DNA from 2 places in the Streptomyces sp. NPDC006326 genome. Region 1 is predicted to be linked to the other one. Evidence: riboswitches for the same ligand, from Rfam matches in the RefSeq annotation. Region 1 holds a riboswitch; the other holds the start of a gene.
The links. Region 1 has a riboswitch for cobalamin ahead of ABZ128_RS25440 (energy-coupling factor ABC transporter permease). Riboswitches for the same ligand answer to the same signal wherever they lie in the genome.

Region 1 (4,988 bases):
CGGCCAGTTCCACCAACGGGTTCACAGGTACAGCCCCTTCAGGGTGAGGGTCAGCGTGATCAGGGCGGCCAGCAGGGCACCGGACGCCGCCAGGAACCGCCAGGACACGGCCGCCTCGGGTACGAGCACCCGCAGCGCGCCGTCGTAGCCCCGCCCGGCCAGGCCCACCTGGAGCCGGGCCGCGCGGTCGAAGGCCCGTACGAACGAGGTCGCGGCGAGCCCGGCCAGCGAGCGCCACACCGCCGCCCGCCCCGCCTGCCCCAGCCGGGCCGCCTGGGCGCGCCGGACCTGGGCCAGGGAGTCGAGCAGCAGGAAGCCGATCCGGTACATGACCAGCGCCACGTCCACGACCGGCGCCGGGACCCCCGCCCGGACCAGCCGGGGCAGGACGTCCGAGACCGGGGTGGTGAAGGCGAACAGCAGCACCCCGAGGGAGGCCGCGGAGGTGCGCAGCAGCAGCTCGGCGGCATGCCGCGGGCCGTCCGGGGCCAGCGCGAGCGGCCCCGCCGGGCCGCCCACCGCCAGCAGCAGGGGCGCCGCCCCCGTGAAGCAGAAGCCCAGCGGAATCCGGAAGGCCCGCCAGAGCTGCCGCCCGGACACCCCCGCCGGACCGAGGAGCACCGCGAGCGTCGCGGCGGCGGTCAGCGGTCCGCCGGGCCAGGGAGGCAGGCACACGGCCGTGACCGTCAGCCCGAGCCCGAGCAGGGCCTTCTCCAGCGGATGGCGGCCGCGCCAGCGGCTGCTGTGGGCCGCCACGTCGATCGGCAGCACCGGCTACGACTCCGCCGGCTCTGCCCCGGCGGCGGCCTGCGCCTGGGCGAGCCCCTGGCGGCGGCCCTTGCGCACCCCGAAGTAGTACGCGAGCACGCCCGCACCCAGCGCGGCCTGCAGGGCGAACAGCGCCGACTCGACCTCGGCGGAGGGAGGCTCGTACAGGGGCGAGAACCACGGCTCGTAGTCCGGCTTGAGCTCGGTGATGGCCGTCTCCGCCTGTGCGTCCGCACCGGCGAAGGGCTCCTCCTTGCCCTCGCCCATGCCCAGGGCGACCGGCAGGACGGCGAGCGCGGCCACCAGGAGCAGCAGCAGGCCGTTGATCTTCGCGTTCCGGCTCGTCTTGCCGCTCATCGGACGGCCGCCTTCCGCTCGGTGGAACCGGTGAGCTTCGCGACACCCAGCCGGACCAGGTCCGACTTGCTGGACTGCATCAGCAGCCGCATCACGAGGACGGTGAGCAGCCCCTCGCTGACGGCCAGCGGGACCTGCGTGACCGCGAAGATCCCGCCGAACTTCAGGAGGGCGCCCGGGAAGCCGCTGCCCGGGTCCGGGAAGGCCAGGGCCAGCTGCACGGAGGTCACGCAGTAGGTGACCAGGTCGGCGAAGAAGGCGCCGAAGAAGACGGTCACCATCAGGGGGACGCCGAAGCGCCGCAGCAGCACGTAGACCCCGTAGCCCGCCCAGGGGCCGGCGACGGCCATGGAGAAGACGTTAGCGCCGAGGGTGGTCAGACCGCCGTGGGCCAGCAGCAGCGCCTGGAAGAGCAGGGTGATCGTGCCGAGCACCGCCATGATCGGCGGCCGGAACAGGATCGCCCCGAGCCCGGTCCCGGTGGGGTGTGAACAACTTCCCGTCACCGACGGGATCTTCAGGGCGGACAGGACGAACGTGAACGCCCCGGACGCGCCGAGCAGCAGCGTGCTCTCCGGGTTCGCCTTCACCTCGCGGGTGAGGGCGCGTACGCCGTGGACGACGAACGGAGCGGACGCGGCGCCCCAGGCGACCGCGTGCAGCGGGGGCAGGAAGCCCTCGGCTATATGCATGAGTGGGAGACCTCTCCAGCACCTCGTGGATGGACAACGCGCCCCGGCCGGTCTCCTGGCTCACGGGTGATGATGCCCGGGCTCCGCCTTCCCGGGCCGAGCGGAGACTCCCGCGCAGCCCAGTGGCTTCCCGCTGGGGGCACCCCCGGTGACAGCTGGGGGAGGAGCCGGACTTCCCGTTCACAGTGGCGAGGGCCGCACCGGTTTTCCACCGGTTTCCCGTACACCAAGGCCCGCTGACCCTAGTCGTCCGGACGGACCGGTAACAACCCGGCCCAAACGCGCCTGCAGGACGAAGGGATTCCACTTCGGGCCCGGGCGTCCCCCGCACGGGTGCGGCCCGGTGGCGGCCCCGGCCCGCCGTGCACAGGCTGGGGGCGTGGCTGCCGACTACGACTACTCCGACCTCAGTGCCGTCTACGTGAACTGCACCCTCAAGCGTTCCCCCGAGACCAGCAACACCGAGGGGCTCATCGACCGCAGCCGGGCCGTCATGGAGGCCGCCGGAGCGCGCACTTCGCTGATCCGCGCCGTCGACCACGACATCGCGACCGGCGTCTGGCCGGACATGACCGAGCACGGCTGGGAGAGCGACCAGTGGCCGGTGCTCTACAGCCAGATCACGGCCGCCGACATCCTCGTGCTGTGCGGCCCCATCTGGCTCGGCGACAACAGCTCCGTCATGAAGCAGGTCGTCGAGCGGCTCTACGCCTGCTCCTCGCTCCTGAACGAGCAGGGGCAGTACGCCTATTACGGGCGGGTCGGCGGTGCCCTGATCACCGGCAACGAGGACGGCGTGAAGCACTGCGCCATGAACGTCCTCTACAGCCTCCAGCACCTCGGCTACGCCATCCCGCCGCAGGCCGACGCCGGCTGGATCGGGGAGGCCGGGCCGGGACCCTCCTATCTCGACCCGGGATCGGGCGGACCCGAGAACGACTTCACCAACAGGAACACGACCTTCATGTCCTGGAACCTGATGCATCTGGCCGCGCTGCTCAAACGCTCGGGCGGGATCCCGGCGCACGGCAACCAGCGTTCCGAGTGGGACGCGGGCTGCCGCTTCGACTTCCCCAACCCCGAGCACCGCTGAGGCCGCCGGTGCCGGTCAGCCGCAGGTGTTGCGGTGGGCGACGTCCAGCACGAACCGCTCGGGCGCGTGCAGGGTGAAGGAGCGGAAGGCCGGCTTGCCGCGGAAGCCGGCCCCGAAGGTGACGTACCCCTCGAAGTCGCCGGTCATCGCGAGCCCCTGCAACTTGGGCAGACGGATCCGGGCGAGCTTCGGCCCGTGGTAGACGCTCTGCCCGGAACGGTCGTGCGCCTGGGCGGGGTGCAGGCGGATCTGGAGGAAGTGCGTGCCGGGCAGTGGTACGGGCTTGCCGGACCCGTCCTGGACGAGCTTCGGCACACGGGTGACCTCGACCTGGGGGACGTGCCCCCGCAGGTCGACGACGATCCGGTCGTACGTGCAGTGCCCGCCCCAGCGGGCGTTGACGACGAGCGGGGTGCGCTGGGCGTCGGCCGTGGCCGTCGCGGTCGCGGTGGAGGCCGGAGCGGCGAGAGCGGTTCCGGCGGTGAGCAGGGCTCCGGTGGCGAGGGCCACCACCCGCCGGCGGTGCGGATGGTTCATGGCGTCCCCCTGGTTCGGGAGAGACGGGGACAGTGTCGTCGGGAAAGACATCCCCGCTCACCCCACCGGTTCCACCCGAAACGGGCAAAATCGGTAAAAAGTCGCTCAGCGGGTCAGGAGGGCGTCGAGTTCGGCGTCGAGGTCGTAGTACCGCTGCTCCCGGCCCCGCGGCACCAGCTCGACCAGCCGCCGGCACAGCATGCGCACGTCCTTGGCCCGGGCGGAGACGACGCAGCCGTGCACACCGTTGCTGAAGGAGAGGAAGACCCGGGGCTCGCTGCCCGCCCACCCCGGCCACACCCGGACGTCCCCGTCGCCGGTGGCGCAGGCCTCCCCGTCGAGCAGCAGGTCCCGTGCGAACACCCAGCGGGCCAGGCGGGTACCGGCCCCGAGGAAGTCGACGCTCAGCTCGTAGGGCCGCTCGGGCCGGTAGACGAATGCGCCGAGGATCGGCAGCGGGGCCGGGGCGGCATCCAACAGGAGGGGGAGGACGCCGTGCTCGGTGCCGGTCATGGGGTGGGCCTCTCTTCGGGCGCGGGTCAGGCGCGGGCGAGGATGGATCCGGGGGTGTACCCGCGACTACCCCCGTCCGGCGAAAGTCCTCACTCCGGGGCCCCCGATTTCCCCGAATCCGCCGTCCGGCCCAACCCCGCCGGGCGCCCGCGCCCCCTCAGCACTCGATGACGTTGACCGCGAGGCCGCCGCGGGCCGTCTCCTTGTACTTGATCTTCATGTCGGCGCCCGTCTCCTTCATGGTCTTGATGACCTTGTCCAGGGAGACCTTGTGGGAGCCGTCGCCGCGCATCGCCATCCGGGCCGCCGTGACCGCCTTGACCGCGGCCATGCCGTTGCGCTCGATGCACGGGATCTGCACCAGGCCGCCGACCGGGTCGCAGGTCAGGCCCAGGTTATGCTCCATGCCGATCTCGGCCGCGTTCTCCACCTGCTCCGGGGAGCCGCCGAGGACCTCGGCCAGGGCGCCGGCCGCCATCGAGCAGGCCGAGCCGACCTCGCCCTGGCAGCCGACCTCGGCGCCGGAGATCGAGGCGTTCTCCTTGAACAGCATGCCGATCGCACCCGCCGCCAGCAGGAAGCGGACCACGCCGTCCTCGTCCGCGCCCGGGACGAAGTTCATGTAGTAGTGCAGGACCGCCGGGATGATGCCCGCGGCGCCGTTCGTCGGGGCGGTGACCACCCGGCCGCCCGCCGCGTTCTCCTCGTTCACGGCCATGGCGTAGAGGGTGATCCACTCCATCGAGAGCGCCTGCGGGTCGCCCTCGGAGCGCAGCTTGCGCGCGGTGTTCGCGGCCCGGCGCTTGACCCGCAGGCCGCCGGGGAGGATGCCCTCGCGGGACATGCCGCGCGCGACGCAGGCCTGCATGACCCGCCATATGTCCAGGAGGCCCTCGCGGATCTCCTCCTCCGTACGCCAGGCCTTCTCGTTCTCCAGCATCAGGGAGGAGATCGACAGGCCGGTCTCCTTGGCCAGGCGCAGCATCTCGTCGCCGCTGCGGAAGGGGTACTTCAGCACCGTGTCGTCG
Region 2 (4,988 bases), on a different contig from region 1:
GGAACGGCCGTGGCGGGCGCTGTGGTAGGCGATGACGTCCGCCTCGGCGATCACCTGGACGGCGCGCAGGGTCATCAGGTTCGGGTCGCCGGGACCGAGCCCGACCCCGTACAGGCGGCCCGGGGTGGTGTCGCTCATTCTTCCTCGCTCGCAATCGCGTTGACGGCGGCGGCCGCGATGGCGCTGCCGCCGCGCCGGCCCCGTACGATCAAGTGGTCGAGGGCGGAGGGGTGTTCGGCGAGGGCGTCCTTGGACTCGGCGGCGCCGATGAAGCCGACGGGCACGCCGATGACGGCGGCCGGGCGCGGGGCGCCCTCCTCGATCATCTCCAGCAGCCGGAACAGCGCGGTCGGCGCGTTGCCGACGGCGATCACGGAGCCCTCCAGCAGGCCCCGGTCACGCCAGACTTCGAGGGCGGCGGCGCTGCGCGTGGTGCCCATCTTCGCGGCGAGCGCGGGGACGGCCGGGTCGGAGAGGGTGCAGATCACCTCGTTGTCGGCGGGCAGCCGCTTGCGGGTGACCCCGCTGGCGACCATCTGCACATCGCAGAGGACGGGGGCGCCTGCGTGCAGCGCGGCGCGTGCCCGCAGTACGACGTCCGGGGTGTAGCCGAGGTCCTGGGGCAGGTCGGTCATTCCGCAGGCGTGAATCATGCGCACCGCGACCTGGGCGACGGAGGCGGGCAGCCCGGAGAGGTCCGCCTCGGCGCGGATCGTGGCAAAGGACTGGCGGTAGATCGCCGCGCCGTCCTTCTCGTACTCGAACACTGTGTACTCGCTCATTTCTTCGCTGCGTCGTGGGAGGTGGTGCGGCGTGCGGCCGCGAGGGCCGCGGGAAGTGCGGAGAGGGGGACGCCGTGCTGCGCGGCGCTGCCTTCGGTGGCCACGTCGTACCCCGAGGGGGTGGCGACCACGTCGACCCAGGCGGTCCCGCGGGGGTGTCCGCAGCGCCGTTCGCAGCCGGACCAGTGCACGGGGCGGGCACCGCGGGCCTGCTCCACCACGCTCCGCGCGTCGGCGCGGACGTCGGCGAGGGACTTGGCGCAACCGGGCCTGCCGGTGCAGGCGGTGACGGACTCCCAGGGGCTGCCGGGGCTCACCACCAGTCCGGCGCCCTCCAGCAGGGCCGGGGCGGTGCCGGTCCCGTCCCCGGGCCGTTCGGGCGGGGCGGCGGGCGGGGCGTCGGGCAGGACGATGCTGCGCCAGGGGGTGATCCGCAGGCGGTGCCCGCCCCGGTCCGCGACCTGGACCAGCGCCCGCCACTGAGCGGTGGTCAGGCGGCCGAGCGGCGGCAGGACGCACAGCACGGCCCGGTCGCCGGCGCCGCTCCGCCCGGGGCGGGGAGGGGCGGCGTACGGCCAGGCGGGGTCGGCCGTACGACTCGCCCCAATGCCGGCGGCGGCCAGCCGCAGGACGAACTCCTCGGCCCGCAGGGCGCGTTCGGGGGGCAGTTCGGATACGCGCCAGGCGCGGGTGCCGGCCGCGTCGGCGGTGTCGAGGAAGTGGAGGGCGGCGAGCAGCGCCGCCCGGGGTGCGTCGGCCGAGGACAGTTCCACCGCGTCCGCGGCGCGGCCGAGGCGGAGCAGGGCCCGGCCGCCGGGCCGGGCGAGCACGGTGATGTCGGGGCCCAGTGCGGCGACGTCCCCGCGGCCGTCGTCGAAGGCGAACAGGAACCGCCCGGACAGGGCGGTGGCCCGGGCGCTCGCGCACAGCAGCCGGTCCAGTTCGCCGGCCCACGGCAGTACGTCGGGCCGGCCGGAGCCGTCCAGTCCGGACAGGGGGGTGGCCACGATGTTGCGGACCCGCTCGTGGCCGGGTGCGGGCAGCAGCCCGGCATCGTCCAGCAACGCCGCCAGCTCGGCGCCGCATTGGTCCGCCAGCCCGCGCAGCTGGACGTTGCCGCGGGAGGTCAGCTCCAGGTGCCCGTCGCCGAACCGGTCGGCCGCGAGCGCGAGCCGGGAGGCCTGGCCGGCGGTGAGCAGGCCGGCCGGGATCCGGATGCGGGCCAGGAACCCGTCGTCCGCGGCGTGCAGCCGCAGCGCGCCGGGGCAGGCGTCGCCGCGGTCGCGTATGACGGGTTCGTCCCGCGATGCGGCGGAGGGGGGCTGGGGCGGCATGGCGGCGAGCATACCCACGATTGCCGCACCCCGACCTGTGGCCGTCGCCACCCGCCCCTTCCGCCCCCACCTGCCCGAATCCCGCCCGGGGCGCACACCCGCGCTTCCGGGCGCCCCGGGTGCGCCCCGGTGACCCCTGCTCCCGGCCGGTGGCCCGGACACCTAAGATGACCACCGGCGGGCCACCTGGCCCGTCATCGCCGAGGACGGCGACATGGGAGGAAGCCCGGTGCGAATCCGGCGCGGTCCCGCCACTGTGAACCCTGCGGAGCCATCCGCCGGGTGAGTCAGGAACTCCCGTCGTCCTCACTGCCCGGGGCGCGGAAACCCCGAGGAAGGCCTGCCGCCGCATGATCCTGCTGCTGTCGACGTCCGACACCGATCTGCTCAGCGCCCGCGCCGCCGCCGACGGCCCCGTCCCGTACCGGTTCGCGAACCCCTCCCGCCTTCCCCTCGACGACCTGCCCGGGCTGCTCGACGGCGTCGACCTGGTCGTCGTACGCCTCCTGGGCGGCCTGCGCGCCTGGCAGGACGGCCTCGACCTCCTCCTCGCCCCCGGGCAGACCCGTCCCGTCGTCGTCCTGACCGGCGAACAGGCGCCCGACGCCCAGCTGATGGAGGCCTCCACGGTCCCGATCGGCATCGCGGCCGAGGCGCACGCCTACCTCGCGCACGGCGGCCCGGCCAACCTCGACCAGCTGGCCCGGTTCCTCTCCGACACCGTGCTGCTCACCGGCCACGGCTTCGAGCCGCCCGCCGCCGCGCCCACCTGGGGGCACCTGGAGCGCACGCCCGTACGCCCGTACGGCCCGCGGATCGCGGTCCTCTACTACCGCGCCCACCAGATGAGCGGCAACACCGCCTTCGTGCACGCCCTGTGCGACGCGATCGTGGAGGCCGGCGGCACCCCCGCGCCCCTGTACGTCTCCTCCCTGCGCACCCCGGAACCGGAGCTGCTGGCCGAGCTGGCGTCCGCCGACGCGGTGATCACCACCGTGCTCGCGGCCGGCGGCACCAGGCCCGCGACCGCCTCCGCGGGCGGCGACGACGAGTCCTGGGACGCGGGAGCGCTCGCCGCGCTCGGCGTGCCGATCCTCCAGGCCCTGTGCCTGACCGGTTCGCGCAGCGCCTGGGAGGAGAACGACGAGGGCCTGTCGCCGCTCGACGCCGCGACCCAGGTCGCCGTACCCGAGTTCGACGGCCGGCTCATCACCGTCCCGTTCTCCTTCAAGGAGTTCGACGAGGACGGCCTGCCCGCGTACGTGGCGGACCCGGAGCGGGCCGCCCGCGTCGCGGGGATCGCCGTACGGCACGCCCGCCTGCGGCACATCGAGCGCCGCGACAAGAAGCTCGCGCTCGTGCTGTCGGCGTACCCGACCAAGCACTCCCGCATCGGCAACGCGGTCGGTCTCGACACCCCGGCCAGCGCGGTGGAACTGCTGCGCACCCTCATCGCGGGCGGTTACGACTTCGGTCCCGTCGAGGACATCCCCGGCGTGGTCTCCGGCGACGGCGACGAGCTGATCCGCGCCCTGATCGAGGCCGGCGGCCACGACCAGGACTGGCTGACCGAGGAGCAGCTGGCCCGCAACCCGGTCCGGATCCCGGCCGCCGACTACAAGCGGTGGTACGCCGAACTCCCGGCCGAGCTGCGCGAGAGCGTCGAGGAGCACTGGGGCGAGGCCCCGGGCAACATGTTCGTCGACCGCTCCGCCAACCCCGAGGGCGACATCGTCCTCGCGGCCCTGCGCCGCGGGAACCTGCTCATCCTGATCCAGCCGCCGCGCGGTTTCGGCGAGAACCCGATCGCGATCTACCACGACCCGGACCTGCCGCCCTCGCACCACTACCTGGCCGCGTACCGCTGGATCCAGGCGCGCGCGGAGGACGGCGGTTTCGGCGCCGACGCGATGATCCACCTGGGCAAGCACGGCAACCTGGAGTGGCTGCCGGGCAAGAACGCGGGCCTGTCGGCGGCCTGCGCCCCGGACGCCGCGCTCGGCGACCTGCCCCTGGTCTACCCGTTCCTGGTCAACGACCCGGGTGAGGGCACCCAGGCCAAGCGCCGCGTGCACGCGACCCTGGTCGACCACCTGGTCCCGCCGATGGCGCGCGCGGAGTCGTACGGGGACATCGCCCGCCTCGAACAGCACCTGGACGAGTACGCGCAGATCAGCGCCATGGACCCGGCGAAGCTGCCCGCGATCCGCGCGCAGATCTGGACCCTGATCCAGGCCGCGAAGCTCGACCACGACCTGGGTCTGGAAGAGCGCCCGGACGACGACGGCTTCGACGACTTCCTGCTGCACGTCGACGGCTGGCTGTGCGAGGTCAAGGACGCCCAGATCCGCGACGGCCTGCACGTCCTGGGCGGCGCCCCCACGGGCGGGGCCCGGGTGAACCTGGTCCTCGCGATCCTGCGCGCCCGCCAGATCTGGGGCGGTACGACGGCCCTGCCGGGTCTGCGCGAGGCGCTGGGCCTGGACGAGTCCGCGGCCACCCGTACCTCGGCCGATGCGGTGGAGGAGCAGGCCCGGGCGCTGGTCCAGGCGATGGAGGACGCGGACTGGGCCCCGGAGGCGGTGGCTTCGGTGGCCTCCGGCCACCCGTCGGCCGTGGCGGACGTCCTGTCCTTCGCGGCGCGCGAGGTCGTCCCGCGCCTGGCGGGCACGACCGACGAGATCGCGCACGTGGTGTCCGCCCTGGACGGCCGGTTCGTCCCGGCCGGCCCCTCCGGCTCCCCGCTGCGCGGCCTGGTCAACGTCCTGCCGACGGGCCGCAACTTCTACTCGGTGGACCCGAAGGCGGTCCCGTCCCGCCTCGCGTGGGAGACGGGCCAGGCCCTGGCCGACTCCCTCCTCACCCGCTACCG

Region 2: it holds a riboswitch for cobalamin, as region 1 does, so the genes downstream of both, cobN (cobaltochelatase subunit CobN) here and ABZ128_RS25440 (energy-coupling factor ABC transporter permease) in region 1, are expected to answer to the same signal.

The regions. Positions count from the first base shown of each region.
Region 1 covers NZ_JBEXRC010000037.1:14,418-19,405, reverse strand. Annotated here, with positions in the region: gene ABZ128_RS25455 (ATP-binding cassette domain-containing protein) at 1-25, opposite strand, end outside; gene cbiQ (cobalt ECF transporter T component CbiQ) at 22-771, opposite strand; gene ABZ128_RS25445 (energy-coupling factor ABC transporter substrate-binding protein) at 775-1,125, opposite strand; gene ABZ128_RS25440 (energy-coupling factor ABC transporter permease) at 1,122-1,817, opposite strand; cobalamin riboswitch at 1,845-2,096, opposite strand; gene ABZ128_RS25435 (flavodoxin family protein) at 2,197-2,910, shown strand; gene ABZ128_RS25430 (hypothetical protein) at 2,926-3,447, opposite strand; gene ABZ128_RS25425 (SsgA family sporulation/cell division regulator) at 3,553-3,960, opposite strand; gene ABZ128_RS25420 (L-serine ammonia-lyase) at 4,118-4,988, opposite strand, start outside.
Region 2 covers NZ_JBEXRC010000032.1:51,339-56,326, forward strand. Annotated here, with positions in the region: gene ABZ128_RS23595 (precorrin-2 C(20)-methyltransferase) at 1-138, opposite strand, end outside; gene ABZ128_RS23600 (precorrin-8X methylmutase) at 135-782, opposite strand; gene cobG (precorrin-3B synthase) at 779-2,116, opposite strand; cobalamin riboswitch at 2,277-2,434, shown strand; gene cobN (cobaltochelatase subunit CobN) at 2,467-4,988, shown strand, end outside.